Regions from separate parts of the Rhizobium changzhiense genome, predicted to be linked through region 2. Evidence: riboswitches for the same ligand, from Rfam matches in the RefSeq annotation. Region 2 holds a riboswitch; the other holds the start of a gene.
The links. Region 2 has a riboswitch for S-adenosylmethionine ahead of metA (homoserine O-acetyltransferase MetA). Riboswitches for the same ligand answer to the same signal wherever they lie in the genome.

Region 1 (14,897 bases), on a different contig from region 2:
GCTTGCTTGCCGACATGAAGCCCGATACGCCGGAATTCCAGAAGGCGCTCGCCACACCGAGCAAGCTGCCGCAGGCGCGTGACCGCATGAAGCAGGCGCTGGCGCTGGTTCCCAGCCGAAAGCCGGCGATCGATGAAATCCAGGCGGGCATCGATGAGATCGAAACCCTGGCGAACAAGATCATCGAACAGAGCAAAGCCAAGGACGGCGCCGGCGCCCAGGCGAATGTTGCCCTGATCAATGCCAAGCTCGATGCACTGACGCCGAAGATGATCGCCAACAATGATGCGATGATGGCGATGCTCAACGATGGCGGCGATGCGCTCTCGGCTTCCGTCAACGAACGGATCGTCTTCTGTCTCGTTCTGATCGGCATCGCCGTTCTCGCTGCCGTCGGCTTCAGCGTGGTCGTGGCCCAGATCGGTATCGCCGGCCCGATGATGCTGCTGCGCCAGCGCATGACGCGGCTTGCCGAAGGCGATACGACAAGCGATGTCAGCGGCCTCGACCGCGGCGACGAAGTCGGCCAGATGGCAAAGGCCGTTTCGGTCTTCCGCGACAATGCGATCGAGCGCGCCCGGATCGAAGCGCGCGCCGAAGCAGACCGCGACATTGGCGACAGCGAGCGCCGCGACCGCGAAGCGCAGAAGGCCCGCGAAGCATCCGAGCTCGACCGCGCCGTCACCGCACTCGGCGACGGCCTGCGCCGCCTTGCCGCCGGCGATCTCGCCTCGCATATCGCCGAACCCTTCGTCGCGCATCTCGATGCGCTGCGTGAGGATTTCAACAACTCGGTCGAGAAGCTCAACGAAACCATGCATACGGTCGGCGCCAATGCCCGGGCGATCGGTGCCGGCGCCAACGAGATTCGTTCCTCCGCAGACCAGCTTTCCCAGCGGACGGAACAGCAGTCGGCCTCCGTCGAGGAGACGGCAGCCGCACTCGAGGAGATCACCACGACGGTGCGCGACGCCGCCAAGCGGGCCGAGGAGGCGAGCCAGCTCGTCGCCCGCACCCGCCTCGGCGCCGAGAAATCCGGCGAGGTCGTCCGCAAGGCCGTCTCCGCCATGCAGCAGATCGAGAAGTCGTCGGGCGAAATCTCCAACATCATCGGCGTCATCGACGACATCGCCTTCCAGACCAACCTTTTGGCTCTGAACGCCGGCGTCGAAGCCGCCCGCGCCGGCGATGCCGGCAAGGGCTTTGCCGTCGTCGCCCAGGAAGTGCGCGAGCTTGCCCAACGCTCGGCCAAGGCCGCCAAGGAGATCAAGGCGCTGATCAGCACCTCCGGTTCGCATGTGCAGACCGGCGTCTCGCTGGTCGGCGAAACCGGCAAGGCGCTCGACGCGATTGTCGCCGAGGTGCAGGAGATCAACCAGCACGTCCACGCGATCGCCGAAGCCTCCCGCGAACAGTCGATCGGCCTGCAGGAGATCAACACCGCCGTCAACACCATGGATCAGGGCACGCAGCAGAATGCGGCGATGGTCGAAGAATCCACCGCCGCCAGCCACAACCTCGCCACCGAAGCGGCAGCGCTCAACAATCTGCTCAGCCAATTCAGGCTGACCGGCACCGGCGGCTTCACCACCAGCGCGCCAATCGCCACAGCACCACGCGCTGCCGCCCGCCCGGCAGCCAGGGCAGCTCCGGTCCGCGTCGCCCGCGAAGGCACCGCCCGCCCAGCCGCCTCGCCGGCCCGCGCGCTCGGCCAGAAAATCGCCAACGCCTTCGGCGCCGGCAGCAGCATATCGTCAAGCCAGGATCCCGACTGGACGGAATTCTGAGCCGATCAAGACAGGCATCGGCAAGGGCGGCTGCGGCCGCCCTTTCTATTTGGGGACCTAACCCGGCCGCCAGCCGATCTCGACGAGGATGTTTCCGGGTGCCGTGCAATAGAATATCCAGCCGCCGCGCAAGGCGTTTCGGCAACGGATGGGTCATCACGCCTGGAGGAACCGGATCTTCGCCCTAATATCAATAAGTGGATGTCGCGTCCGGTCGCTCGATCACGACGTCCCCAGGGATGCTTCTCAAAGGATTGAAGAGCGGCATGAGCATTCGTGTCGTGAGCCCTATTCGGCGAGGCGTAGAGTGATACTATTCACGGCATTGGGAGGGATGGACATGAAACCTGCAGTCATCGGCCTCGTCGGCACGCTCGTTCTCGCGGGATGCAACACCGTCAGCTACGACGGACCGGGCCTCGAACCCATCCCCGGCAGCATCACCTATAGTGGCCAGCCGCGCACCAAACTCACCAAATCGCCGCCCGGCTCCAGCTTCCCACATGATTTCATCGACCAGTACGGCCGGCAGGTGGAGGAAACCTACATCATCCAGCCAGACCGAAGCCTGATCATCGCGCACCGCCAATACAAGCCGATCCGGTTCTTCGGGGATTAGATTTTGGAGATGGACGTGTGAAGAAAAGCGGTATTTTGTGACATCGAGTATAGCCTGCCCGAGCCGGACTAACCCGTCAGGGCCAGCCAATCACCGATCGTTTTTCCGTAACGCCGCGTCGAGCGGATGGCCGGAGCCGGCCGCTGTTGGGTTGCCACCGTCCTTCGGATTTCACGCGGGCTCAGCCCGAATTCGTGGATGAAGGCGCGCGTAAAATTGGCGGCGACCTCGAAACCGGCGGCTTCTGCGATTTCTGAAATCGGCCTGTGGTCGGCCGAATTGCTGAGATCCGCATAGGCCTGCAGCAATCGCCGCTTGCGAATATAATTGAGCACGCCTCCGCTCGCCTCAAACAGTTGATAAAGCCGCGTGCGCGAAATCCCCAACGCGCGGCACATCACGTCCGGTGTCAGGTTTTCCGAATGGAGATTGACGTGAATGTAGCGGTGCGCCCGCTCCATCAGTCCCATGTTGGCCTGGTTTTGACCGGTATCAGTCCTCGTGGCCGATGCGGCGCCCGCAACGACCATATCGCCGATGGTTTGGATGATCCGGGGCACTTCCTCTATCGTCAGATTCCCGAGGTTCGTTTCGAGGCCGGTGAGATAGCCCGTGAGCAACTCGGCGTGGCTGCCCGAAAGAACCGTGTTGCCGGCGCTCTGGAGAAGGCTCGCATCGCGAGCCAGCATCTCATACGGCAGGAACACCAGCAAAGCTTCGGTATCGGTCGTCCGTCCGCGATAGGGGCTGCCGAGAGACATGAAAAATATCTCGCCGGCACCGGTCTCGGTGACACGACGGTTGACCTCGGTCCAGGCCTGGCCGCTGCGCTGCAGGCCGACGTTCCAATGGTCGATGGGGCTCGATCGAAGCATGGCCTGATCGCGGATATATCTGTGGGCATGCGCGCGCTGCTGGACGATGAGGATATCGCCGAGATGCCAGCCGGTCTGCTCCGCGAGGAATCCGTCTTCGGGTGATTTTCCCTCCGGCAGATGAACATCCACGAGCGGCGCCATATGTGCCCGCCAGGCCTGGAATTGTTCTGCCGGTGGCAGGTCCTGCGTCGAGAATCGCAGCGGCTCGAGTGCAGGGGAGGCATGGGGTGGGCGTTCCTTGCGCATAGCCGGTTCACGCGGCCAGCGCCGCCGCTCCATATGCGCCGGCCGTTCCTGTTCCGCGGCAGGATCATCGTCGGATTCAGACCCTGTAGCCATCCAATTCCTCCAGCGCATAACCCGACCCGAGCCATGGAAATTGAGAAAAGCAATTGTTTTTGCGGCTGAAATCTCCGCAGAACTCCGTCTGAAAAAGCGGAAGCGCCCGAAGAGTCTCCTGCATAAGTTGTTTATCATATTCCTTTTCGCTCTGAAATGTACGGAGCGATAATTTCCAGGACGCGAGGATAACGACAATTGCTTTTCTTAGCTGTATCTAAATAAGCATCGGTTCATTCCAAAAGAAAAACCGGACGAATAAAATATTCGCATGATCGAACGACTTGGTTTCGCGATATGTCGAAGTAAATATCGAATATCCCATAGCAAACTCTGAAAACACGGGAGGTAGTCGTGAACTATCTTGGCAGGATTCGTGCGCGCTCTGTAAAATCTTCGGCTCGTGATGCAAATTGTCTATCCGGAATACACCACGCTCCCAAGAGAGTTCTTGTCACCGGCGGTGCAGGTTTCCTCGGATCCCATCTCTGCGAGACGCTTTTGGCCGCCGGACACCAGGTGATCTGCCTCGACAATTTTTCCACCGGCATGCGGCGCAATATCACCCATCTGAAGCGAGTCGATCGCTTCAATGTCATCGCCCACGATATCGTCCACCCGCTCGATCTGGAAGTCGACGAGATCTACAACCTCGCCTGCCCGGCATCGCCCCCGCATTATCAGGCCGATCCGATCCATACGACTAAGACCTGCGTGCTGGGCTCCCTCAACCTTCTGGAGCTGGCCGCGCGCACCGGCGCACGTATCCTTCAGGCATCCACCTCCGAAGTCTACGGCGACCCGAACGTCCACCCGCAGGTCGAAAGCTACTGGGGCAACGTCAATTCGTTCGGGCCACGCTCCTGCTATGACGAGGGCAAGCGGTGCGCCGAGACGCTGTTCTTCGACTTCCACAACACGCACGGCGTCGAGATCAAGATCATCCGCATCTTCAACACCTACGGCCCGCGGATGCGTCCGGACGACGGCCGCGTCGTCTCGAATTTCATCGTTCAGGCCCTGACGGGGCAAGACATCACGATATATGGCGACGGTTCCCAGACCCGCTCGTTCTGTTTCGTCAATGATCTCATCAGCGGCATGGTCCGCATGATGGCCTCACCGTCGTCGCTGACGGGGCCCGTCAATCTCGGCAATCCGGGCGAATTCACGATCCGGGAGCTGGCCGAGCAGGTGATCGGATTGACCGGCTCCCGGTCGCAAATCATCCATCGCGCTCTGCCGGTTGACGATCCCCGTCAGCGTCGCCCCGATATTTCGCTTGCCATGCAGGAACTCGACTGGCGGCCGAAGATCGACTTGTCGAGCGGTCTGCGTCAGACGATCGACTATTTCGATGGCCTTCTCACCCGTCCGGCACGCGAACTGGAGGCGGTCTGATGGATGCGCCCCGGGTCCTTGTCACCGGCGGTGCCGGCTATATCGGCAGCCACACCGCCAAGCTCCTCCGCTCGGAGGGGATTGAGCCTGTCGTCTACGACAATCTCACGACCGGAAACCGTTCGTCCGTGCGCTGGGGGCCTTTCGTCGAAGGTGACGTCCTCGACACGTCATGCCTGATCGAGGTCATCGAGAAATATGCTCCCGATGCCGTCATCCACTTTGCCGCCTCGGCCTATGTGGGCGAGTCCGTGCAAAACCCGGCGAAATATTACAACAACAATGTCTGCGGTGCATTGTCGCTTATCGATGCCTGCCGGCAGACGGGGCTTCAGAACGTCATCTTCTCATCGAGTTGTGCCGTCTACGGGGTCCCCTCCGTGCTGCCGATCGACGAGACGTTGCCGAAGGCTCCGATCAATCCCTACGGCAAGACCAAGCTGATCTTCGAGCATATGCTCGCCGATTATGCGGCGGCCTACGGCCTGCGGTATGTTGCCCTGCGTTACTTCAATGCCTGTGGAGCCGATCCGGATGGCGAGCTTGGCGAATGGCACGTTCCGGAAACCCATCTCATTCCGCGGGCACTGCTGGCCGCGGCCGGCCGGATTCCGCACCTGGAGATATTCGGCGATGATTACGATACCCCTGACGGGACCTGCATAAGGGACTATATTCACGTCGCAGATCTCGCGCGCGCCCATGTTCAGGCCTTCACCCATCTCGCCAAAGGCGGAGCAAACCTCGCTGTCAACCTCGGCACCGGGCGGGGTTTTTCCATCAGGGACGTCCTGCGCGTGATCCAGGAAACGACCGGGTGCGAAGTCCCGGTCGTCATCCATCCACGCCGGCCGGGCGATCCGCCCTGCCTCTACGCCGACGCCAGCCTGGCCCGCGAGACGCTCTGCTTCCAGCCTCGATATTCCGACCTCGAAACCATCGTGCGGACGGCGGCTCCGTTCTTCGGACTGGAGGCGCGCGCGTGACCGAACTTGCGATTACCCAAGCGACGCATGCTCCGGGACCCTCCCACGAGCCGCTTCTTGTCCCGGTTCTGACCGGGCATCGGCGGACCGAATATCTGTTCTCGGCGGCCGTATGGGCCTGCGCCTTCGCCTATTTCTGGATCTGGTGGCTGGAGCCGCGCCATCACGTCGATGCTTTCGGCACAATTACGGTGAGCCTCGTTCTTGCCTGGGTTACCGCTCTGCCGGCCTATTTCATCGTCGTCTTCTATCGGGCGGCAAGACCGAACGGTCCCTTGCGCCTGCCGGCGGGCAGTCGAGTGGCCATGGTCGTGACCAAGGCGCCGGCCGAACCCTTCTCGGTCGTCCGTGAAACCCTGCTGGCAATGCTTGCCCAGGAGGTGGAACACGACACCTGGCTTGCCGACGAAGACCCTTCCCCCGAGACTCTCGACTGGTGCTCCGGGCACAGGGTCCTCGTCTCGACCCGCAAGGGGCGATCCGATTATCATCAGACGTCGTGGCCCCGACGCACGCGGTGCAAGGAAGGCAACCTCGCCTTCTTCTACGACCACTACGGCTACAGCCGCTACGATTTCGTGGCGCAACTCGATGCGGATCATGTTCCCGCGCCCGACTATCTCTTCCACATGCTGCGTCCGTTCGCCGATCCAAAGGTCGGCTATGTCTCGGCCCCCAGCATTTGCGACAGGAACGCTTCCGAAAGCTGGTCGGCACGTGGAAGGCTCTATGCCGAGGCCAGCATGCATGGCTCGCTCCAAGCCGGTTACAATGGCGGCCTGGCGCCGATGTGCATAGGGTCGCATTACGCGGTGCGTACCGTCGCCCTCAAGCAGATCGGCGGCCTCGGTCCGGAGTTGGCTGAAGACCATTCGACGACATTGATGATGAATGCCGGCGGCTGGCGGGGGGTGCATGCGCTGGATGCCATCGCCCATGGTGACGGCCCCAGAACCTTCAGCGACCTCGTGACGCAGGAATTCCAGTGGTCGCGCAGCCTGGTCATGGTGCTGTTGCGGTACTCGCCGAGCCTCGTCGGCCGGCTGCCGCCCCGGCTCAAGTTCCAGTTCCTCTTTTCGCAACTCTGGTATCCGCTTTTTGCGTTCTTTATGTTGCTCATGTTTGCGCTGCCGATCATCGCGCTCGTGCGCGGCCAGAACTTCGTGACGGTGACCTATCCCGATTTCCTGGCGCATTTCGCACCGCTTTCTATCGCTCTCGTGGTGATGGCCTATCGCTGGCGCGCCAGCAGCTCTTTCCGCCCCTACGACGCCAAGATCCTGAGCTGGGAATGCATGCTCTTTCTCTTCGCGCGCTGGCCCTGGGCGCTCGCTGGCACGCTGGCTGCGGTGCACGATTTTGTGACAGGCTCCTTCGTCGATTTCCGCGTCACGCCGAAAGGGCGGTCCGAAGTCGATCTGCTGCCGGTGCGTGTCCTGGCGCCCTACGCTTTGCTGGCGCTCATGGCGGTATTGCCCGCCCTGGCAATCGACGATGCCGGCGCTTCCAAGGGGGGTTACTTCTTTACCGTCCTGAACGCGGCGATCTACTGCGCGCTGCTGTTGGTCATCGTCGGGCGCCATTCGAAGGAAAATACCGTTGCGGCGGCCCCGCGTTTCTACCGTCCGGCGATGGCGACCGTGCTTGTTGCGCTCGTCGCGCTGCCGGGGGTTGCAACCGTCATGCGCGGAAAGGATGCGACCGAGGCACTCGCCTGGGGCAGCGGCCGCCTGCAGCTGTTCGAAGAGCGCTATGCCGTCGCCGGTGCAGGCCGGGGCGGGACCGCCCTGCGCACGATCTTTTTCAAACCACGATGGATTTCCGATCCGGAGGAGATCCAACTGAGAACCGATGCCGCTCACCCGGATGTGCGGCCGAGCGTGGAGGAAGTACACAATGCATAGCCCATCCAAAATAGCCCTGTTGTCGTTAACCGGCCTGTTGCTGTCGGGAGTCGCGATCCTGCCGACCGCTCTGGGCAGCTCTGCCGAAGGGCAGCCGCTTGCAATGACGACATCGTCCATTGCGCCGCCGGCCAAAATGCCGGTCATCACGAAGGAGTCGATCACGTTCGGCGCCTATGATCCGCACGGAGATTTAGGCGCCTCGTCCGATTCCAAGATCGAACACCTCTTCCTGCCCTGGGAAGATGTCGATCTCCAGACGCTCGCCATCGCCGACAATTATGCGCAAGCGCGTGGCCGCACCCTGCTGATCTCGGTCGAGCCCTGGACCTGGTCACCCGATTGGCGCCAAACCTCGCAGGAACTGCTGCACAGCATCCTGGACGGTTCGCGCGATGCGAACATGGCCGCCGTCTGCTCGACTGCTGCCAAGCTGAAAAGTCCGGTCATCATTCGCTGGGGACAGGAAATGGACGAAACCGACAGCCAGTTCTCCTGGTCGCATTGGCAGGGCGCCGATTATGTCAAAGCCTATCGCCGGATGGTGGATGTCTGCAAGGTCCACCTGAAGACGGCCAAATACATGTGGTCACCGAAGGGCAATGAGGGGCTTCAAGCCTTCTATCCCGGTAACGATGTCGTCGATCTCATCGGGCTCTCGGTCTTTGGCCTGGAGCAATACGACAGGGACAAGACTGGCCGCGACCAGACGTTTGCCGAGCACCTTGCGCCCGGATACGCCCGTGTCGCTGGTTACGGCAAGCCCATCATGGTTGCCGAACTCGGCTACGAGGGCGACGAACCCTTCGTGCGAAACTGGGCCGAGAGCGTAACGAAACGCTATCCCCAGTTCCCGGCGCTCAGCGCCGTTGTCTACTTTAACGACCGTGAAGTCTATCCGTGGCCGGACGGCTATGGCCGCCCCGACTGGCGGCTCGTCCGCCAAAGCATCAATTGAACAAGAAGGAACCTGACCATGTTCATGCTTCAAAAAATGCTCCTGGCCGTGGCCCTGACCAGCGGTATCGCCACGGCTGCGTCCGCGGCCGGAACCAATGAGCCTGCGGGGATCGAGACCGCAAAGCCGATGAGCAGCTCGGAAATCTATCGGCTCTACAACCAGAATTCCTGGATGTGGAAAGCCGGCGCCGGCCACTTCTCCGCAAAGGCGCGTCGCTTTACCGCCTGGTCACGGGAAAATGGCTCGCCGTCCTTGGGCACGGGCCGCTGGTTCATCACGGAGTCGGGGAAACTCTGCTTCAACGCCGCCTGGCACGCCAGGACCGGAACGGCGACGGCAATCACCTGCTTCAGCCACCGCAAGAAGGGCGGCCTGATCTATCAGAAACGCGAACCGGACGGTGAATGGTACGTTTTCAAGAGCGCACCGGCACAAGCCACCGACGAATTCGCAAAGCTTCGCCACGGCGACTACGTGAGGTCTCAATTGGGGAGAATTGAGACGAGCGTCAGTAAGACCAAATAAAGGCGAAGCTAGGGGTTGCGCGCGGCCGAGGCGCCATCTGTGTCCTTGTAGGAGCCGATGTCTGCGCGCAACCCTTTTCATAAAATATCGCGAAGCGCCTTCAAAAGGCGGCGAACGAACGGCTGGGGCAGCTGGAGCGGGTGAAGGGAATCGAACCCTCGTATTCAGCTTGGGAAGCTGCTGCTCTACCATTGAGCTACACCCGCGATGAGCTGAGATTTCCAACAGATGGGGGCGGCTGTCAAGTCGCGCCAGATGTAATGCCTCAGATGCGGAAGTGTTTCGAGAGTTTCAGGCCCTGGGCCTGGTAGTTGGAGCCGAGGCCGGAGCCGTAGAGGCTGGCGGGCTTTTCCTGCATATGTTCGTAGACGAGGCGGCCGACGATCTGGCCGTCTTCGAGGATGAAGGGCACTTCGTGGCTGCGCACTTCGAGCACCGCGCGGCTGCCGCGTCCGCCGGCAGGCGCATGGCCGAAGCCCGGATCGAAGAAGCCGGCATAATGGACGCGGAATTCGCCGACCAGCGGATCGAAGGGGGTCATCTCGGCGGCATAATCCGGCGGCACGTGCACCGCCTCGCGCGAGACGAGGATATAGAACTCGTCGGGATCGAGGATCAGTTCGTTGCGGCCGCGGCTATAGAGCGGTTCCCAGAAATCATAGATATCGTGCTGGGCTTTCTTGTCGACATCGACGACGGCGGTGTGATGTTTGCCGCGATAACCGATCAGGCCTTCCTTATCTCCGGCGAGGTCGATCGACAGCGCGATGCCGCCGCCCGAAACGTTGGGCAGCTTGCTGGCGACCAGCGTCTCGCTTTCGTGCAGTTTCAAAAGTTCCGGCTCGCCGAGCAGAGCCTGGCCGACGCGGAAACGGATCTGCGACAGGCGCGAGCCGCGGCGCACGACGATCGGGAAGGTGCGCGGGCTGATTTCGAGATAGAGCGGGCCGGAATAGCCTGATGGGATCTTGTCGAATTCCTGGGCGTAATCGGTGATGACGCGGGTGAAGATATCGAGGCGGCCGGTCGAGCTCTTCGGATTGGCCGAGGCAGACATATCGGCCGGCAGCGCTAAGCTCTCCATCAGCGGCACGATGTAGACGCAGCCGGTTTCGAGCACCGCCCCTTCGGAGAGGTCGATCACGTGCAGGCTCAGCCGGTCAAGCTTATCGGACACAAGATGCGAGGGGCCTGGCATGAAGCTGGCGCGCACGCGAAACGCCTTGCCGCCCAAGCGCAAGTCAAGGCTTGCCGGCTGGATCTGGTCGCGGTCCAGCTCCCGTTCGGAGATCAGACGCCCCGTTTCGAACAGCGCGGAGATCGCGCGATCCGCCAGAATTCCCGTTTCGCGAGCCATCATGCCTCATCCATCATTTGCCGCCGACAAAACCAAACTCGGGGAATTGACGCAAGCAGCTAACAGCAGTATTGCAGAATTATCCCGTGGTGATTTGGCCGGTCGGCTTGCAGCCACGTTAAACAAGTGGCTAAAAAGACCGGGTTGAAACCGGTCTGCTTTTGCGACCGGTTTTTTTGTTATGTGAAGGTGATGGCATGAGCAAGACCTGGCGCCCGGCAACCCAACTCGTTCACGGTGGCACGCTGCGTTCGCAATATGGCGAGACGTCCGAGGCAATCTATCTCACCCAAGGCTTCGTCTACGAGACGTCGGAGGCGGCCGAAGCCCGCTTCAAGGGTGAGACGGAGGGCTTCATCTACGCCCGCTACGGCAGCCCCACCAACGACATGTTCGAAAAGCGCATGTGCATGCTCGAAGGCGCCGAAGACGCCCGCGCCACCGCTTCCGGCATGGCCGCCGTCACCGCGGCGATCCTCTGCCAGCTGAAATCAGGCGATCATATCGTCGCCGCGCGTGCCCTGTTCGGCTCCTGCCGCTGGGTGGTCGAGACGCTGGCGCCGAAATACGGCATCGACTGCACGCTGATCGACGGCCGGGATCTGGCGAATTGGGAAAAGGCGATCACAGCGAAGACGAAGGTGTTCTTCCTGGAAAGCCCGACCAATCCGACGCTCGAAGTGATCGATATTGCAGGCGTCGCCAAGCTCGCCAACCAGATCGGCGCCAAGGTCGTTGTCGACAACGTCTTTGCGACACCGCTCTTCCAGAAGCCCTTGGAGCTCGGCGCCCATATCGTCGTCTATTCCGCCACCAAGCATATTGATGGACAGGGCCGCTGCCTCGGCGGCGTCGTGCTTTCCGATAAGGAATGGATCGACGAGAACCTGCACGATTATTTCCGCCATACCGGCCCGGCCATGTCGCCGTTCAACGCCTGGACTTTGCTGAAGGGCATCGAGACGCTGCCGCTGCGCGTGCGCCAGCAGACCGAGAATGCCGCAAAGATCGCCGATTTCCTGGCCGAGCAAGGCAAGGTCGCCAAGGTGATTTATCCCGGCCGCAAGGATCATCCGCAGGCCGATATCATCGCCAAGCAGATGACCGGCGGCTCGACGCTGGTCGCCTTCGAGCTGAAGGGCGGCAAGGATGCCGCCTTTGCGCTGCAGAACGCGCTCGATATCATCAAGATCTCCAACAATCTCGGCGACAGCAAGAGCCTGATCACCCACCCGGCAACGACGACGCACAAGAACCTGACGGAAGAGGCCCGCGCCGAACTCGGCATCTCGCCTGGTACGGTCCGCCTTTCGGCCGGCATCGAAGATACCGACGACCTGATCGAGGATTTCGCGCGGGCGCTTGCCAAGGTTTCGGCCTGATCTAGGGGTAAAGGCGGCCGGACCTCTAAAGCGCGTCGCATTCGCTCCTCGCGCTTTAGTTTTTGTTTTACGCATGTCGTTATCGCAAAACCGCTGCACATTTTTGCGCGACATGCTTGGAGTTCGGCCGTGCCGGATCTCACCAAGGTGAGACCGGGGGGGAACAAGTTCGTCTGCCGCGGCGTTCCGAAACGGAATTAACACTGACAATTAGGCTTAACGATCGAAACCCCTTCGGATCACAGCCATTTCAGCGATGATAATTGTTCCGTTTCTTGACGGACAGGGCCTCTTATAAGATACGGGTAACATATCTTGACTAAGGTGCAAGGCATGTATCGCGCCCTCACAAGAGAGATCGAAGTAGTCGTCGAGCCGTTCTATCTGGAGGAGCAATCCGATCCGGAAGACGATCGCTATGTCTGGGGTTACCGGATTGTCATCAGCAACAATTCCAACATAGCCGTTCGGCTGGTCAATCGTTACTGGAACATCACCGACCAGAACGGCCAGGTGGACGAGGTGACCGGCCCCGGCGTCGTCGGCGAGCAGCCGCGGCTCAGCCCCGGCGACACCTACGAATATTCCTCCGGCTGCCCGCTCGACACGCCCTCAGGGCTGATGTTCGGCCATTACCAGATGGAAACGGACGATGGAGAGATGTTCGATGTCGACATCCCCGCCTTCTCGCTGGATTCGCCTGGACTGCTGCGCGTGCTCAATTGAGAGCGTAGGTTCGCGGTCGTTTCGTCAGTGCAAACACGGCGCTCGGACGCGGCCGGCTGCAGCCTTCCAGTCAGTACCAACATGGACGCCGTGCCCGCGGTCGTAAATCCTCGGGCTTGCCCAGTCATCAATCTGCTAAAGGTCAAAAGGATCCGAGGCCTGGGTGCCTGGCTTTGCTTCGAACGGATCTTTTGATTGTGGCGGCGCCGGCTGTTTCATGACCGCATCGTTTACCGCCTTTTGGCAGGCGAGCAACTCATCCGCTGCCCTCTCGGAATCTTTCAGACCGAGGGCAGCAATTTCTTTTCCGTTAAAGCGGGCGCGGAAACTCAGTTTACCAGAGAACTCCTCAATCAAGTCGGTATCGTCGGTATCGATCCACAATGATTTGAGGCCGTCGAGATCCAGACCTCTCGCGTCAGCCGTCCATTGAGTCTGGTCTAACGACAGTTCGATGGGATAATGCTTACCTTTCTCCAAGGATTTCCAGTTCGGATTTCCGAGCAGAATGTACAGAGGTTTGTCCTTTTTTCGAAAATTGAAGCCAAGACGAAAAATGGTGTCGTCATCAAAGGACGTCAGAACAAAACAGCCATTGTCTAAAGTCGGGTCGACAGCCACGGTCCAGCCGCCGACCTCTTTCCATTGGATTGTCTCGTTATCAGCCAAGCTCATTCGTGGCATCGCAGCTATGAGCGCGAGTACAAAAAACATAAGTCGCATCAACGCCCCATCCCGCTTCTTAGGCCAGAACCAATGAAGCAGAATAGGTGCACAGTGACTACCGAAAGTCGAGTCACTGTGCTGGATCATCGCTAATCTTTTGTATTCGTTCAACGTGTCCTTAACCGCGCCTACTCCGCCGGCTGGAGCTCGGCCGGCTCGAAGCGGTAGGTGGTCGAGCAGAATTCGCAGGTGACGGCGATCTCGCCGTTTTCCTGGCTGGCCTCGATCTCCTCGGCCGAAAAGCCCTTCAGCACGCCCTTGATCTTGTCGCGCGAGCAGCTGCAGCGATCGAAGACGGCGCGCGGTTCGTAGACGCGCACGCCGCGCTCGTGGAACAAGCGGAACAGCAGCCGCTCGGTGCCGACAAGCGGATCGGTGAGCTCGTCGGCGTCGATGGTTTCGACCAGCGAACGCGCTTCGACCCAGGCGTCGTCGTCGCCATGCGGGCGGCTGCCGGTGTCGCCGTCGCCGCCGTGCAGATCCGGCTGGCGCATGCGCTCCGGCGCCTCCGGCAGGAACTGGGCAACGAGGCCGCCGGCCCGCCAGCGATGGCGCGGCTTGCCGGCATCGTCACGGTCGAAAAGTTCGGCCGCGGCAAGGCGGACACGCGTCGGGATCTGCTCCGACTGGCGGAAATAGACGCCGGCAATTTCTTCCAGCGTGGTGCCGTCGAGCGGAACGATGCCCTGGTAGGGCTGGCTGAACTTGCCCTGGTCGATGGTGAAGGCGAGCACGCCCTTGCCGAGCAATTGCTCCGGCTCAGTTTCACCAGACTCGATCGCCTTGTTGAGCAGCGCCTGATCGAAACGGGCATAGGCGCGGACATTCTCCGGCGTCGAAAAATCGGCGACGAGAAGATCGACCGGGCCGTCACCCTTGGTCTGCACCGTGAACTTGCCGTCGAACTTCAGCGAGGTGCCGAGCAGCACCGTCAGCACGACGACTTCGGCAAGCAGCCGGGCAACGGGTGCGGGATAATGATGGCGCTCTAGGATCGCATCGAGCATCGGGCCGAGCTGGACGGCGCGGCCACGCACATCCAGCCCCTCTACCTGGAAGGGGACGACATGGTCATCGCCGGCGAAATCGAACTGGCCGAGGGCGGCTGCAGCTTCTGCCATGGCCTTCACTCCTAGTTTTCAGAGCGACGGGCCAGCGTGCCCTTCGCTCACGCGGTCGCGAGTCTGTGACTCGCGACATCCGATTATGGTTCAGATCGCGCCCAGGCACCAAGCAAGAATCGACTTCTGCGCATGAAGGCGGTTTTCCGCTTCATCGAAGACTACGGATTGCGGACCGTCGATCA
Region 2 (14,897 bases):
CGTCAGGATCAGGTTCCAGCCTTCGGAAAGTAGACTTTCCTCGGCACCGATGCTTGCCAAACGCCCCCGCATGGTTAGATCTCCGGCCTCAGATTCGCCCCGCAAGCGACGCCATCATGGAATCCCATGCATCGGCGGCCGGATCAAGAGCTGCCTGCAACGGCTCGAACTTCCTGCGGGTGACGGCGCGGGCAAGCTGGAACTGCACCGATTTCGCCACCTCCGAAATGCGCCTGGCATGCTCAGTGGCAGCAGCGAATTCACCAGGGGAAAGCCAGGTGAGGTGATCGGCCGCCAGCTCGAAATTGGCGCCCACCTGGCGAAGCGTGTTGAAGGCGTATTTGTGGAAGAAGCCGAACGGGCGTTCCGCCACCGCTTCGACCTGTTGCGGAAAGACGCTTGCAAAGGCGCGGATCGGGTTTTCGCGGGGACACCGGGCAAAATGAAAACCGGCAAGCCGCCGCGCGGTCGCGCGCAGATGCGCTTCATCTGCCGGCCTTTCCGGGAACCGGGCAAATTCCGTATAGGGCAGGAAGGGCGGGTCGTTTTCCGTCAGCTGCAGCTGGAACAGACCGTCGAAATCCTCGCCTTCGAGTCGGAAATAACCGGCATTGTGGAAATAATCGACGCGCTTGGTCGCAACATCAAGCCGGTTGATCGCAACGGTCGTCTTGCCGTGCTCCTGCCGGTAGGCAGTGCCGCGCGTATCCGGCATGTAGAAGGAATCCATTTCGATCAGGCAGAGACGGCCCCGCGCGATCTGCACCTCGACATGGCGTTCGACACTGTCGTAGATGGCAAGCTCGGTCGCACGAATGCCGTAGAGCGCTTCGAGATCCTCAAGCGGCACCTTGAAGAAGGTGAACTGGTCGCCCTCGAAATCCTGCGTCAGGGTAAAACCCAGCATCGCCTCCGGCGCAACGCCTGATGTCGCCAGAACTTCGATCCAGAGATCGACATAGCAATTGGTTTCCGGCCAGGCGCGCTCACCGGAATGCAGCGCATGCGCCCGGTAGGTTTCCGGGTCGATTCCCGAAAATACCCCCGAAAATACCGATGTCATCGATTTGCTCAGCCCCACAGCGCTTTCCGGACGCTGGCCGGCCATTGCGTCACATCGAGCCCGTGATGATGGAAGAGGGCAAGGGCGATGCGCTCCAGTCCGAAGCCGACGCAGGCGGTGTGCGCGACACTGCCGTCTTCGAGATTGAGACCCCACTTCGTGCCGAAGGCATCCTGATGGTAGTTGAAGCTCATGCAGGCGGTCGGATTGGCAGCCGAGGTGATCGGGATCAGCAGCTCGAACTTCAGGTTCTGGTCGCGCTGATTATTGGCGAGCATCTTACCGGCGCGGCCGAAGAACGGATCATTGGCGACGTCGATCGTCACCTCGAGGCCGACGGCCTTCATCATCTCGACGCCGCGATCCATCCAGCGCTGGCGGAAATCCGTGACGTGCAGCTCAGTGCCCATGCAGACATATTCACGCATGCGGAACAGCTGCTGGCGGGCCGGGTCTTTCGACGGCTCATGGCGGAAGCAATAGGATTGCAGGTCGAAGAGGCCGCCCGTCTTCGGCAGGTTGCCGCGCTTGGCGATCGTCGGATAGAGCGGATAGCAGGCCGCCGGCGTCAGCACGATGTCGGTCGCCTCCTGTCCCTTGGTCCAATCTTCGCCGACTTCCATGCATTGCAGCAGGCTGACATGATCGAGCTCGCTGCCGCAGAAGCTGTGCACCGTGCCGGCGAGCTGCGGAAAGCTCTTCATGTAGCCGCTCTTCTCGAAGAAGGCGCGGTTCATGCCGGGCGGAAAGCGCATGGCTTCGGCACCATCGGCGCCGCCGAACGTGTCGATCAGGCGCTCGAAGGCAGCGATCACATCTTCGAACTGGCCGCTGCGGCCGTAGAGCCCGTCGATGCCGGTATCGATCAGCAGACCGGATTCGAAAAGCCGGTCCAGAAACGAGGTCTGCATATCCATGACTGTCACCCCAGTAGGCTAGTGTCCTGCTTATGGACAAGAAGCATGCTCGACGTGTTGCCGAGGATGCGGTCATTCGAAATCATGAGCTGTGCGGAATGCGCGTCGCGCAGATGGCGTCCGAGGCTGAAGGGCGTGCCATTCTTGTAGCCCATGATGCCGCAGATCAGCATGGCATGGTTGACGATCTCCAGGATCGTCTCGGACGAGGCGATCTTGACGTTGTTCATCGCCACCGCAAATCCCATCGAAGACAGCCTGTCGGCATCGGCCTTAGCATCCTCATAGGCCCTGAGGCCGGCAACCACGTTGGATTTGACCATCTGCAGCAGGTTCGAAACCTCGGCGAGGCGCAGCGCGCCCGGCGGCTGGGCATCCGGCGCCTTGCGGGCGGCGGCACGCACGAAAGCCTGGGCACGCACAACGGCATCGACGGCGATGCCGTACCAGACGCCGCTCCACAAGAGGTGTGAGGAGGCAAGCATGGATTGCGCCGCGATCTCCGCGAAAGGCTTCGGCAGGATCTGGCAAGCCGGCGCTTGTCCCTTGAAAAGGAAACCGTCGGAGCAGGTTCCGCGCATGCCGAGCGTATTCCAGACATGCGTTTTCTCGAGCGTGTACTGGTCCTTGAGGAAGGCCGTCAGCACCTGATCGGAGGAAGCGGCCTGCGCGTGGGCACGCGAGGTGATGAGAATGGCGTCGGCGTGCGAGCCGTAGGAAATGACGGTCGCATCCTTTTCGAGGCGGCACGTGTCGCCATCGACCTCGACCGCGCAGATGCTGTTGCGCAGGTTTCCGCCGATACCGCCTTCGGTGGTGGCGGATGCGATCAGCAGCTGCTCGGCTGCGATGCGGCGCATGAAACCACGATGCCATTCGCTGTCGACGCCGTGTTCAACGAGGCTCGACAGCTTGATGTGGTGCATGGCGAAGACCATGGCGCTTGCGGCACAGGCCTGGCCGAGCATCGAGCACAATTCGGCGATCTCGGTGATCGAGGCGGACTCGCCGCCGAGATGGCGCGGCACCTGGATGCCGAGCAGCCTTTCAGCCTTCATCGCATCGACGGCTTCCCGGGGGAAGCGGGCCTCGGCATCAACGGTATCCGCGTGTTTCGCCGCAATTTCGGCGACACGGGCCACCCTTGTGACAAGACCGTCCTGCATGATCTTGACGGGGAAATTCATCAGGCGACCTTCCGGCTGTCCCTGATGAGATCGACGGTCCTGGCGATGGCCGAGATGCTCGCGAAGGATTTGCGGTTCAGGAGATTGTCGGGAAATTCGATGTCGAAGGCCTCTTCTAGGCCAAGCATCAACTGCACAGAAGCAAAGGACGTCAAACCTGCCGCATAAAGATCGGCGTCGTCGGCGACCTGGTCGATCGACCCAGGAAGCTTGCCGAATTTGGCTACGAGGTCGCGAATTGCCTTATTCATCCCATCACTCCAAGATTCTCATGATCCCGAACCGGCGTTCATCGCCTTGTCATGAGCGTTCTTTTAGTGCGGAAAACAGAACATTCCGCTAATTTATTGCGTTAAATATGACTGAGGCTCATAGTTAGGATTTTAGCGATCCTTCCCGAGCCGTCGTAAACAACCACCTTATATCAATGGCTTAAGGTAATTTGGACGCTGCGACACACTCTGGTTTCTGAAGTGGCGAGTACAGAAATGACACGCAAAACGCCGCGTTTTGCCTCAACCGGCCGGCGGATAGGAATGCGCGCCACCGCGATAATCGGTGACGGAATAACATCCGTCGCCTGTCGCCCGGATCGCGCTCCCACTGACGACGGCCTTGCCGTGACCGCCTGGGATATCGAGGATGTAGGCCGGCTGGCAGAGACCGGAAATCCGGCCGCGCAGCGCCGCGACGATCTCCTGCCCCTCCTCGATCGTCACTCTGAAATGACTGGTACCGGGCGCCAGATCCGGATGATGGAGGTAATAGGGTTTGACGCGGATTTCGACGAAGGCCTTCATCAGCTTCGCGAGCACGTCGGGATCGTCATTGACACCCTTGAGCAGGACCGACTGGCTGACCATGGCGATGCCGGCATCGACGAGGCGGCCGCAGGCGGCCCGCGCTTCCGGCGTCAGTTCGCTGACATGGTTGGCGTGCAGCGCCAGATAGACTGTCTTGCCGCTCGCCTTCAGCGCGGCGATCAGCGCCGCATCGATCTTCTCGGGATCGACGACCGGAACGCGCGTGTGGAAACGCACGATCTTCACATGCGCGATGCCGGCAAGCGCCTCCATGATCTCGCCGAGCCGGCGCGGCGAAAGCACCAGCGGATCACCGCCGGTGAGGATGACCTCCCAGATCTCCTCATGACCGCGGATATAATCGAAAGCGGCCTGCATGGCCGCGGCATCGAGCGTGCCGAGGCCCTGCGGCCCCACCATTTCGCGTCGGAAGCAGAAACGGCAATAGACCGGGCAGACATGCACGGCCTTGAGCAGCACGCGGTCAGGATAGCGATGAACGATGCCCTCGACCGGGCTATGGGCATGATCGCCGATCGGATCGGCGCGCTCTTCCGGGGCGATCGTGAGTTCAGCCGCATCGGGCACGAATTGCCGAGCAATCGGATCATCGGGATCGGCTCGATCAATAAGCTTGCTGATCGCAGGCGTCAGCGCAACCGCGTAACGCGCCGCCACCTCCTCGAGCGCTATGCGATCGGCAGGTGCGACCAGCCCCGCCTTCACGAGATCGTCGACACTCTTGATCGGTTTGACGACATTCATGTTCCATACTCCGCAACCGGCGCCCAGAGTACCTGGTCGATGCGCGATGCTCCCGTCGCCAGCATCACCAGCCGGTCGAAGCCGAGCGCGATACCGCTTGCGTCAGGCATCAGCGACAGCGCGGCGAGGAAATCCTCGTCGATCGGATAGGTCTCGCCGTAGACCCGCGCCTTCTCGGCCATCTCGATCTCGAACCGTCGCCGCTGTTCGGCAGCGTTGGTGAGTTCGCCGAAGCCATTCGCAAGCTCGACGCCGCAGGCATAGAGTTCGAAACGCTCGGCAACCCTCGGGTCGCGTGCCGAGGGACGCGCAAGGGCTGCCTCCGAGACCGGATATTCGTCGAGGATGGTGATGCGGCCGAAACCGAGACGCGGCTCGATCTTTTCGACCAGCACCCGGCTGAAGAGATCGGCCCAGCCGTCGTCATCGGCAACACGCATGCCAACGCGCGTCGTCTCGGCCGCCAGATGGTCGCGATCGGTCGAACCGTCGGCTGCGACCGAGGCGAGAAGATCAATGCCGGCATGACGCTCGAACGCTTCGGCAACACTGATCCGCTCCGGCCCGGCAAAGGGATCGCTCTCGGCGCCGCGATAGGCAAGCTTGCCGGTCTTTACCGTCTCAGTCGCAAGCGCCAGGATCCGCACGCAATCCATCATCAGGCTCTCGTAGCTTTCGCCGGCCCGATACCATTCGAGCATGGTAAACTCAGGATGATGCAGCGGCCCGCGCTCGCGGTTGCGATAAACATGGGCAAAACACGAGATGCGCTCCTCGCCCGCCGCAAGCAGCTTCTTGCAGGCAAATTCCGGCGAGGTATGCAGGTAGAACGGCGCCTTTTGCCCATCCGTCGTCAGTGCTTCCGTGGCGAAGGCATGCAGATGCGCCTCATTGCCGGGAGAGATCTGCAGCACCGCCGTATCCACCTCGATGAAATCCTCGCGCGCGAAAAACCCGCGCAACGCTGCCTGGATCGCATTGCGACCGATCAGGAACGGACGGCGGTCGGCATGCACAGACGGGGTCCACCAGGGGGACGCTTTCGCCGAAGAGTTCATTCCAAGCTTTCTTCGCCGGAGAAGCCGGTATGGGGGGTGGCTATTTCCCGGATTTTAGGTTAGTTGCGCCCCAAAGAAAAACATTTGCGTCTTCGGGCGTCTCGACAGTCATCTACGACGCCGAAAGCCGAGTTACAAGGAAGTCTTATGGTCAAGGTCATCGCCTCTTCGGTCCGCAAGGGCAACGTTCTCGATGTCGACGGCAAGCTCTACGTCGTTCTCACCGCCCAGAACTTTCATCCGGGCAAGGGCACGCCGGTCACCCAGGTCGACATGCGTCGCATCGTCGACGGCGTGAAGGTTTCCGAGCGCTGGCGCACCACCGAACAGGTCGAGCGCGCCTTCGTCGAGGACGTGAACCATCAGTTCCTCTACGAGGACGGCGAAGGCTTTCACTTCATGAACCCTGGAAACTACGATCAGGTCGTCGTCGATGTCGAGACGATGGGTGACGACAAGGCTTATCTGCAGGAAGGCATGACCTGCGTTCTGTCAATGCATGAAGGCATTGCGCTGGCGATCCAGATGCCGCGCCATGTCACGCTCGAAATCACCGAGACGGAACCGGTCGTCAAGGGCCAGACGGCATCGTCCTCCTACAAGCCGGCCATGTTGTCAAACGGCGTGCGCACCATGGTGCCGCCGCACATCAATGCCGGCACTCGCGTCGTCATCGCCACGGAAGACAATTCCTACGTCGAACGCGCCAAGGATTGATCCCTGGTTTCAGCCGATCGAAGAGGCCGGCTCATCCCGGCCTTTTTTGTGTCCGCCACCTTCAAAGATGCGGGTTGCGCGGCCGGTATTTCTTGACGAGCTTCTGGTTGATCTCGGCGGCACCCGGCATGTTGGCGCTGAGATAGATCGGTGCATCGCCGGATTTCGAAAGCTCCGAGGCAACTTCCGCGAAGATGGCATTGATCACTGTCACCCCGACCGCCGTCGAGACCGGCCCAACCCGAAGTCCGGTGCCTTCGAGATCGACAACGGCATCACCCGGCGGCAACCCGTTATCGAGCACCACATCGGCGACGTCGGCGAGCCGCCGGCGGCCATTGGCGATCGCTGAGGAATAGGCGATTGAAGTGATGGCAATCACCTTTGCGCCGATTTCGCGCGCATAGTCGGCGGCCTCGATCGGCGCGGCGTTCACGCCCGAATTGGAGGCAATGATGATGACATCGCCGGGCTGCATGCCGTAACGCTCCAGCATCGGCCGCACCAGGCCCTGTGTGCGCTCATAGACGGAGCTGATGACCGCACCCTCATGCAGCATGGCCGAGCCGACGAGCACTGGCACGGTGAAGGCGAGCCCGCCGGCACGATAGTGCACCTCTTCCGCCAGCATATGCGAATGGCCGGTGCCGAAGACATAGACGCGCTTGTCGCCGCGGGCGGCATCGAGGATGACGGCTGCTGCCTGCGCCATCGGCTGGGCAAGCGTCTGCTTCAGTTCCTCCAGCCGACCGATCAGATTGGAGAAATAGGCATCGGTAATGTCGGTCATCCCACTTCTCCTTGATTTCAGGCCGCTTCGCCGCTGAGCCAGGTGGCGGTGACGGCAAGCGCATCGGTGAGATGCACGAGATCGGCACGCGTACCCGGCGAGAGATGGCCGCGATCGGCAAGCCTGAGGAACCGGGCCGGATAAAGCGTCGCCATGCGCAAAGCCTCGGCGAGCGTCAGGTCGAGATAGGTGACGCCGTAACGGATCGTCGAGATCATATCGACATCGGAACCGGCCAGCGTGCCGTCTGACAGCACCAGCTTCGAGCAGAAGCCGCCCCTTTCGCGCCGGACGGTGCGCCCGTTCAGCGTGAACGAATCCTTCTCCGACCCGACGAGCGACATCGCGTCGGTGACGAAAAACAGCTTGCCTTCGCCGCGCTTGGCGCGCAGCGCCGTGCGCAGGGCCTTCGGATCGACATGATGGCCGTCGGCGATGATGCCGCACCAGGTCGAAGGATGATCGATCGCCGCGCCGACGAGGCCGGGCGTGCGGTGTCCGAGCTGGCTCATGGCGTTAAAGAGATGCGTGACGCCCCGCGCCCCGGCATCGAAACGTTCTTCCGCCGCCTCGCTCGAACAATCGGAATGGCCGATGCTGATGGTGACGCCTGCTTCCGCAAGCTCGCGCACCTGGGCAACCGTCACCTGCTCGGCGGCCATGGTGACGAGCAGCGTGCCGATCGCCTCGCGCGCCGCAATGAAAGCCTTGACGTCGCGGTCCTCCACCGGCCGCATCAGTTCGGCCAGATGCGCGCCCTTCCTCGCAGGCGCCAGATGCGGGCCTTCAAGATGGAGGCCGGCAACCCCGCGGTTCGCCTTCACGGCCTCCTTGGCCGCCTCGATCGCGGCAGCGGATGCTTCTGATGTATCGGTAATCAGCGTCGGCAACAGCGACGTTGTGCCATAAGGCCGGTGCCCGCCGGCGATAATGTCCATCGAGGCGGTGGAAGGCTCGTCGTTCAGCATCCGCCCGGCGCCGCCATTGACTTGCGCATCGATGAAGCCGGCCGACAGAACGCCGCCGGCAAGCGTCACGACCTCGCCATCCGGCAGGTCGTTTCTCGCGACGATCGCTTCGACGCGGCCATCGGCAACGATGAGTGCTTTCTCGTCATGGAAGCGCTCGCCGTCGAAGATGCGGGCGCCGAGGAAGATCTTGCGGACCATCAGACCGTCTCCGTCACCTTGAGCAGGTTTGCCGGCTTGTCGGGATCGAAGCCCTTACGGCGCGTCACCGACTCGATCAGCCGGTAATAGACAAGCAGCGAGACCAGCGGATCGACGAGGCCGTTGCCCGTCGTCGGCACGCGTAGATGGACACCGGAAAGCGGTTGCGTCGAGAAGCCGACGGTGGTGGCGCCGAGTTTCTGCAGGCGCTCCAGCGCCTGGACATTGTTGGCGAAGGCCGCATCGTCGGGCGCAAAGGCGACGATCGGGAAGCCCGGCTGCACCAGGCGCATCGGGCCATGCATCAGTTCCGCCAGCGAGAAGGCTTCGGCATGCAGGCCGGAGGTTTCCTTGGCCTTCAGCGCCGCTTCGAGCGCGATCGCGAAAGCCGGGCCGCGGCCGGCGGTATAGAGCGAGGTCGCGTTGAAGAGCACCTCCTCGGCTGCCGCCGTGTCGATGCCGGCAGTTGCCGAAAGCGCCTCCGGCAGTTTGCCGAGCGCGGCCTGCAGATCGGACGCGCCGCCGATCGCAGCCGTTACCCCGGAAAGGGCAGCAACCGAGGCGATGAAGGATTTTGTCGCCGCGACACTCTTTTCCGCGCCGGCATTGAGGCCGAGAACGATATCGGCCTGTTTGGCAAGCGGGCTGTCGGTAACGTTGACGACGGCGATCGTCGTCGCGCCGCCCTTCTTCGCCGCATCCTGCAGCGCGACGATGTCGGGGCTGGCGCCCGACTGCGAGACGGTGAAATGGACACCGCCCTTCAGATGCAGCGCCGCACCATAGACCGAAGCGATGGACGGGCCGACCGAGGCGACCGGAACGCCGCAGGTGATCTCGAAGAGATATTTGAAAAAAGTGGCGGCGTGGTCCGAGGAGCCGCGCGCTGCCGTCGTCACCACGCTCGGGCGGGCGGACGAAAACAACCGGGCGATCTCGGCAAAGACCGGTTTTTCCTTTTCGAGCAGCGTGGCGACCACCTCGGGCGATTGGCCGGCTTCCTGCAGCATCAGCGACTGGTTGTCATTCATAGGTCATCTCCGATTCTCAATTCGGCAACGAAATCATAGGCATCGCCGCGATAATGCGAGCGGGTGTATTCGACGACGCGCTGGTCTTCCAGGCGCGAGACACGTTCGATCAGAAGCGCCGGCGCGCCGGCCTTGACGTTCAGGATCGCGGCGGAGGACGGATCGAGCGTGACCGCTGTCAGCCGCTGCAGCGCGCGCACGGGCCTGTGGCCACTGGCCGTCAGCGCATCGTAGAGCGATCCCTCGCCGCCGGCATCGTGCCCCAGGAACTTGATCGGCACCACGGCGCGTTCGATCGCCAGCGGCAGGCCGTCGGCAAGGCGCAAGCGGTCGAGTCTCAGCACCGGCTCGTCACCGCCGAGGCCGAGCAGGAAGGATTCCTCCGGCGACGGCGTATTGACCGACCGCGACAATATCCGTGCGGCCGGCAGACGCCCGCGCGAGCGCATGTCGGCGGAGAAGGAGGAAAGCCGCCACAGCGACTGTTCCATGCGTTCCACCCTGCTCGAGACGAAAGTACCGCTTCCATGGCGCGATTCCAGTGCGCCGGATGCCATCAGATCGCGATAGGCGGTGCGTACGGTGACACGGCCGAGCTTCAGAGCCTCGGCAAGGTCGCGCTCGCCCGGGAGTGCGGTGCCGGGCTTCAGTAGCCCTTCCTGAATGAGGCCGGTCAGCGTCTGCGCCAGCCGCTTGTAAAGCGGCCCGGTCAGCGCCTCGTCACGCAGGCCGCGGCTATTCAGTTCCGCTATCAGACTGGTTCTATCCATGGGGACGCAATAGAACCTATATAGAACCAATCGGCAAGGCAGAATCGAACACGGAACGAAAAAACCCTCGCCGGCGGACCAGCAAGGGTTTCATAACGGTCAAATTTGACGGTCGTGCGTCCGTAGACGCTCAGTTCTTGGTGAAGATATAATCCGTCTCCTGGCGCAGCACTTCGCCGGGGCGCAGGACCGCATTCGGAAAACCTTGGTGATTGACGGCATCCGGCCAGACCTGCGTCTCCAGGCAGAAGCCGGCGAATGGGCCGTATTTGCGACCGCCGATGCCGGGAGCCCCGACATCGAGCTTGAAGCCGGCATAGAACTGCACACCTGGCTCCGTGCTGCGCACTTCCAGCGACACACCGGAATACAGGCTGCGGGCAAGCGCGACGCTCCGCTTGGCAGTACGCTCGCCCGACAGGCAGAAATTATGGTCGTAAAACGCTTGTTCATTGCCGACGAAACGCTTCATCGGCGCCATCTCGCGGAAATCGAATTCCGTGCCCTCGACGGGACGGATCTCACCGGTCGGCACCTGCTTCTCATCGGTCGGCAGATAATGATCGGCAGCTATCATGATGTCATGGCCAAGTGCATCTTCGCGGCCGTCGAGATTGAAATAGGCGTGCTGGCAGACATTGGCGAGCGTCGGCTGGTCGCTGGTCGATTCATAGGTGATCGACAGTTCACCATTGCCATGCACCCGGAACGTCGCCTGGATGGTGCAATTGCCGGGATAGCCGGCGCGGCCATCGGGATCGACGATCTTCAGCACCACGCGGTCGACGTCATGCTCGACGATCGTCCAATTGCGTTTGGCGATATTGTCGCTGCCGCCATGCAGATGCGTCACGCCGTTTTCATTCAGTTCGAGCTGATAGTCCTTGTCGTCAAGCGTGAACCTGCCGCCGCCGACGCGGTTGGCGCAGCGGCCGGGCGTCGCGCCGAAATAGGACGAATAAAGGAGATAGCTGTCGAAATCATCGAAGCCGAGCTGCAGCGGTGCATCATGTCCCTCGAGACGCAGATCCTGGATGACCGCGCCCCAGCTGATAATCTTGGCCGTCAGCCCGCCGCCCTTGATCACGACGCGATAGACGGTCTCGCCCGCCTGCGTCTGCCCGAAAACGTCCCGCTCCAACTTATCCGACATGATCAACCGTCCATTCTGTCCCTGCTGCAAATTCCTCAATTCGGAATCGATTTGAGGATTTGCAGCGATTCAAAGTGTGCATTGCACGTCCGACGAAGACGCGCGGTGTGGTAGGCTTCGGGACAGGAACCTGCCCGCATTTGCTCCGATCCGCAACCGGCAGATCGGAAAGAAAAGCCGCAGCAGCGGTGCAGCGACATCGGCTCGCGGCGTGATCGGCAACGGTCAGAGATCGGTGCCGATCTCTTCCACATCAAAGGGCGTCGTCTGGTAGATTTCGTTGATCCAGTTGCCGAACAAGAGATGCGCATGGCTGCGCCAGCGGTTCTGCGGCGCAAGCGCCGGATCGTTATGCGGGAAGTAATTGTGCGGCATCTTGATCGGCACGCCGGCATTGACGTCGCGGAAATACTCGTCGGAAAGCGAGGTGGAATCATATTCGACATGGTTGAACATGTAGAGCCGCCGGCCCCTCTTTTCGTGCACGAGGCAGACGCCCATTTCGCTGGACTCCATCAGGATCTCCAGGCTTTCGGATTTCTCGATATCGGCGCGGCGCACTTCGGTCCAGCGCGACACCGGCACTTCGAAATTGTCGGAAAAGCCGTTGAGATAGATCGAGGAAGGCTTCAGGTTCCGGTGGCGGTAGACGCCGAAGGCCTTCTCTTTCAGCTCGTATTTCGGAACGCCGTGAAAATGATAGACCGCCGCCATCGCACCCCAGCAGACGTTCATCGTCGAATGGACATTTGTTTCCGTCCAGTCGAGAATCTCCTGCATCTCCGGCCAATAGGTGACGTCCTCATAGGGTAAAAGCTCAATCGGCGCCCCGGTGATGATGAAGCCGTCGAACTTGCGGTGCTTTACCTCCTCCCAGGTCTGGTAAAAGGCTAGCAGATGATCCTCGGACGTATTCTTCGCCTTGTGGCCGCCGATGCGAATGAGCGACAGCTCCACCTGCAGCGGCGAGGCGCCGACGAGGCGGGCCATCTGCAGTTCGGTCTTGATCTTGTTCGGCATGAGGTTGAGCAGCCCGATCTGCAACGGTCGGATATCCTGACGGATCGCCAACGTCTCGGTCATCACCCGCACCCCCTCCTGAACCAGGGTTTCGAAGGCGGGCAGCGTATCGGGGATCTTGATGGGCATTGCGGTCACTCGATCAAAAACAAAAACCGGCGGCGACAAAAATCGCTACCGGTCCGCACGCGGCCCTTTAGCGACTTTTTTAACGTGGCTGCAAGCCGGCCGGCCAAATCACCACGGAGGCCTTAATTAGACCCAGTCTGATTGCGAATCAACTGGCGAATGCATGCAGGAGAGACTCATGCAAGCATCATCACAGTTTAATGACTGATAGAATCTGTTGATAGACCCGTAACGCCACCATGTTATTTATAGGGCATGGGCGATTTGGAAAAGCGTAATGGCAGATAAGACCGAGGGGAGGCCAGGAATCCGGAGGCAGGATAGGGTAGGGTATGATCTCAGCCTGACATATCGCCTCGGGGTGATGTTCTCAGCATTCTGGAATTCGGAAGTGCGTGGCAAGGTGCTGTTTCTGGCGACCGTGCTGATCCTCGTCATCCTGGCGACATCCTACGGCCAGGTCATTTTGAACGAGTGGAATGCTCCCTTCTACGACTCGCTGGAGCGCCGCGACCTTGGCGAATTCTTCCACCAGCTCGAAATCTTCGCGATGATCGCCGGCACACTGCTGCTGCTCAACGTGCTGCAGGCCTGGCTGAACCAGATGACCGCGCTCTATATGCGCGAAGGCCTGTCACGCGATCTGGTCGACCAGTGGCTGAAGCGCAAGCGGGCGCTACGGCTTGCCTCCAGCGGCCTGATCGGCGTCAATCCGGACCAGCGCCTGCACGAGGATTCCCGCAACCTCGCCGAAAGCACGACAGGGCTGGTTCTCGGCCTGCTGCAGTCGACCATTCTTCTGGTGAGCTTCATCGGCGTTCTCTGGGAGCTTTCGAGTGGCTTCATCTTCCGCATCAGCGGCCATAGCTTCTCCATTCCGGGTTACATGGTCTGGGCGGCGATTTTCTATGCCGCTTCTGCCTCGGTGCTGAGCCAGGTCGTCGGTCGCAAGCTGGTGAAGCTCAATGCCGACCGTTTTTCGAAAGAAGCTGAGCTTCGCTTCACGCTGATGCATGCCAATGAGAACATGCCGGCAATTACCGTTGCCCGCGGCGAGGAGAACGAGCGCCGGCGCATTAACACCGACATCAGTTCGGTCCTGACAGTCGTCAAGCGGCTTGCCATGGCCAATACCAATCTCACTTGGGTTTCGGCCGGTTATGGCTGGCTGGTGATCGTCATCCCGATCATCGTTGCCGCCCCCGCCTATTTCTCCGGCGGTCTCACCCTCGGCCAGCTGATGATGTCCGTTGGTGCCTTCAACCAGGTCAACACCGCGCTGCGCTGGTATGTGTCCAATTTCGGCCCGATCGCCGAATGGCGCGCCACGCTGATGCGCGTCACCGATTTCCGCCAGGCGCTGGTCGACATGGAAGACGACTTCGACCTCAAGGACAGCATCGCCTATGAAAACGCCGCGCCCGACACGCTGACGCTGAAGGACGTGGTGATCGTCGCCAAGGTCGGCGAAGACATCGAGGAATGCGGCGGTTTCCGTCTGCGTGAAACCAATGTCGTGATCAAGGCCGGCGAAAAAGTCATGATCAACGGCGATCACAGCGTCAATCGCAAGCTGCTCTTCCAGGCGATGGCTGGCCTCTGGCCGTGCGGCAGCGGCACGATGGGCCTGCCGCCAATCGACGACATGCTCTTCGTTCCCCAGCTCGCCTATGTCCCCGGCGGCTCACTGCGCGAGGCGCTGGCCTTTCCCGAACGTCCCGAAGCCTACGAGAAAGCCGACGTGGAGGCGGCCCTCGACAAGGTTGGTCTCCATTCGCTGATCGCAAGGCTCGAGACCCGTGCCCGCTGGGACAAGCTGCTCGACAGCGACCAGCAGAAAGCGATCGGCTTCGCCCGGCTGCTTCTTGTGCGCCCGCGCTGGATCATCTTCGACGAAGTGCTGGAAGGCATGGAGCCGGAATTGCAGGAAACGATGGCTAAACTGCTCACCTCGATGCCCGAAAGCGGCATGATCTATATCGGCCGCTCCGAGGCCTATCTCGAGGCGCTGAAGCCGCGCGTGCTGCATCTACAAGCGCTGCCGTCAAAATCCGAGGAGCCGCCTGTCGTCCAGACCGGGGCCAGCGCCAGTGCGGGCGCTGCCGCCGTGCCTGCGCCGGCGCTTTAATGCATGCCGCCCAAAAGTGTGGAGCGGTTTTGGTATAACGGCATGCATAAGATGAGGATTTAAGCCGCTGGTCACATCGGCGGTATGACGCCGTTGAGGCCGACGGCGATCTGGCTGGCCGAGATGCTGCCATCCGCCGCCTTCTCGCCGGTGACGACGACGCCGGCGCCGGGCTTCAGATCATCTTTGGTCGCAGG

Region 1: another riboswitch for S-adenosylmethionine. It lies ahead of G9X68_RS06490 (O-succinylhomoserine sulfhydrylase); the one in region 2 lies ahead of metA (homoserine O-acetyltransferase MetA).

What each region holds. Positions count from the first base shown of each region.
Region 1 is NZ_JABFCQ010000001.1:1,286,902-1,301,798, forward strand. Features, by position in the region: gene G9X68_RS06435 (methyl-accepting chemotaxis protein) at 1-1,787, shown strand, start outside; partial or broken gene G9X68_RS06440 (VOC family protein) at 1,845-1,922, opposite strand; gene G9X68_RS06445 (hypothetical protein) at 2,128-2,406, shown strand; gene G9X68_RS06450 (AraC family transcriptional regulator) at 2,475-3,623, opposite strand; gene G9X68_RS06455 (NAD-dependent epimerase/dehydratase family protein) at 3,978-5,024, shown strand; gene galE (UDP-glucose 4-epimerase GalE) at 5,024-6,010, shown strand; gene G9X68_RS06465 (glycosyltransferase family 2 protein) at 6,007-7,914, shown strand; gene G9X68_RS06470 (glycoside hydrolase family 26 protein) at 7,934-8,872, shown strand; gene G9X68_RS06475 (DUF995 domain-containing protein) at 8,891-9,400, shown strand; tRNA gene G9X68_RS06480 (tRNA-Gly) at 9,533-9,606, opposite strand; gene G9X68_RS06485 (2'-deoxycytidine 5'-triphosphate deaminase) at 9,666-10,760, opposite strand; SAM riboswitch at 10,834-10,912, shown strand; gene G9X68_RS06490 (O-succinylhomoserine sulfhydrylase) at 10,955-12,139, shown strand; gene apaG (Co2+/Mg2+ efflux protein ApaG) at 12,473-12,865, shown strand; gene G9X68_RS06500 (hypothetical protein) at 13,001-13,588, opposite strand; gene G9X68_RS06505 (Hsp33 family molecular chaperone) at 13,720-14,712, opposite strand; gene argF (ornithine carbamoyltransferase) at 14,803-14,897, opposite strand, start outside.
Region 2 is NZ_JABFCQ010000005.1:210,704-225,600, reverse strand. Features, by position in the region: gene G9X68_RS23930 (glycoside hydrolase family 2 protein) at 1-72, opposite strand, end outside; gene G9X68_RS23925 (DUF1839 family protein) at 89-1,081, opposite strand; gene G9X68_RS23920 (amino acid--[acyl-carrier-protein] ligase) at 1,072-1,980, opposite strand; gene G9X68_RS23915 (acyl-CoA dehydrogenase family protein) at 1,986-3,167, opposite strand; gene G9X68_RS23910 (acyl carrier protein) at 3,167-3,418, opposite strand; gene G9X68_RS23905 (lysine-2,3-aminomutase-like protein) at 3,683-4,735, opposite strand; gene epmA (EF-P lysine aminoacylase EpmA) at 4,732-5,793, opposite strand; gene efp (elongation factor P) at 5,941-6,510, shown strand; gene G9X68_RS23890 (SIS domain-containing protein) at 6,572-7,300, opposite strand; gene nagA (N-acetylglucosamine-6-phosphate deacetylase) at 7,318-8,469, opposite strand; gene G9X68_RS23880 (SIS domain-containing protein) at 8,469-9,500, opposite strand; gene G9X68_RS23875 (GntR family transcriptional regulator) at 9,497-10,270, opposite strand; gene G9X68_RS23870 (aldose epimerase family protein) at 10,401-11,423, opposite strand; gene metA (homoserine O-acetyltransferase MetA) at 11,649-12,572, opposite strand; SAM riboswitch at 12,620-12,697, opposite strand; gene G9X68_RS23860 (ABC transporter ATP-binding protein/permease) at 12,850-14,700, shown strand; gene G9X68_RS23855 (DUF5666 domain-containing protein) at 14,772-14,897, opposite strand, start outside.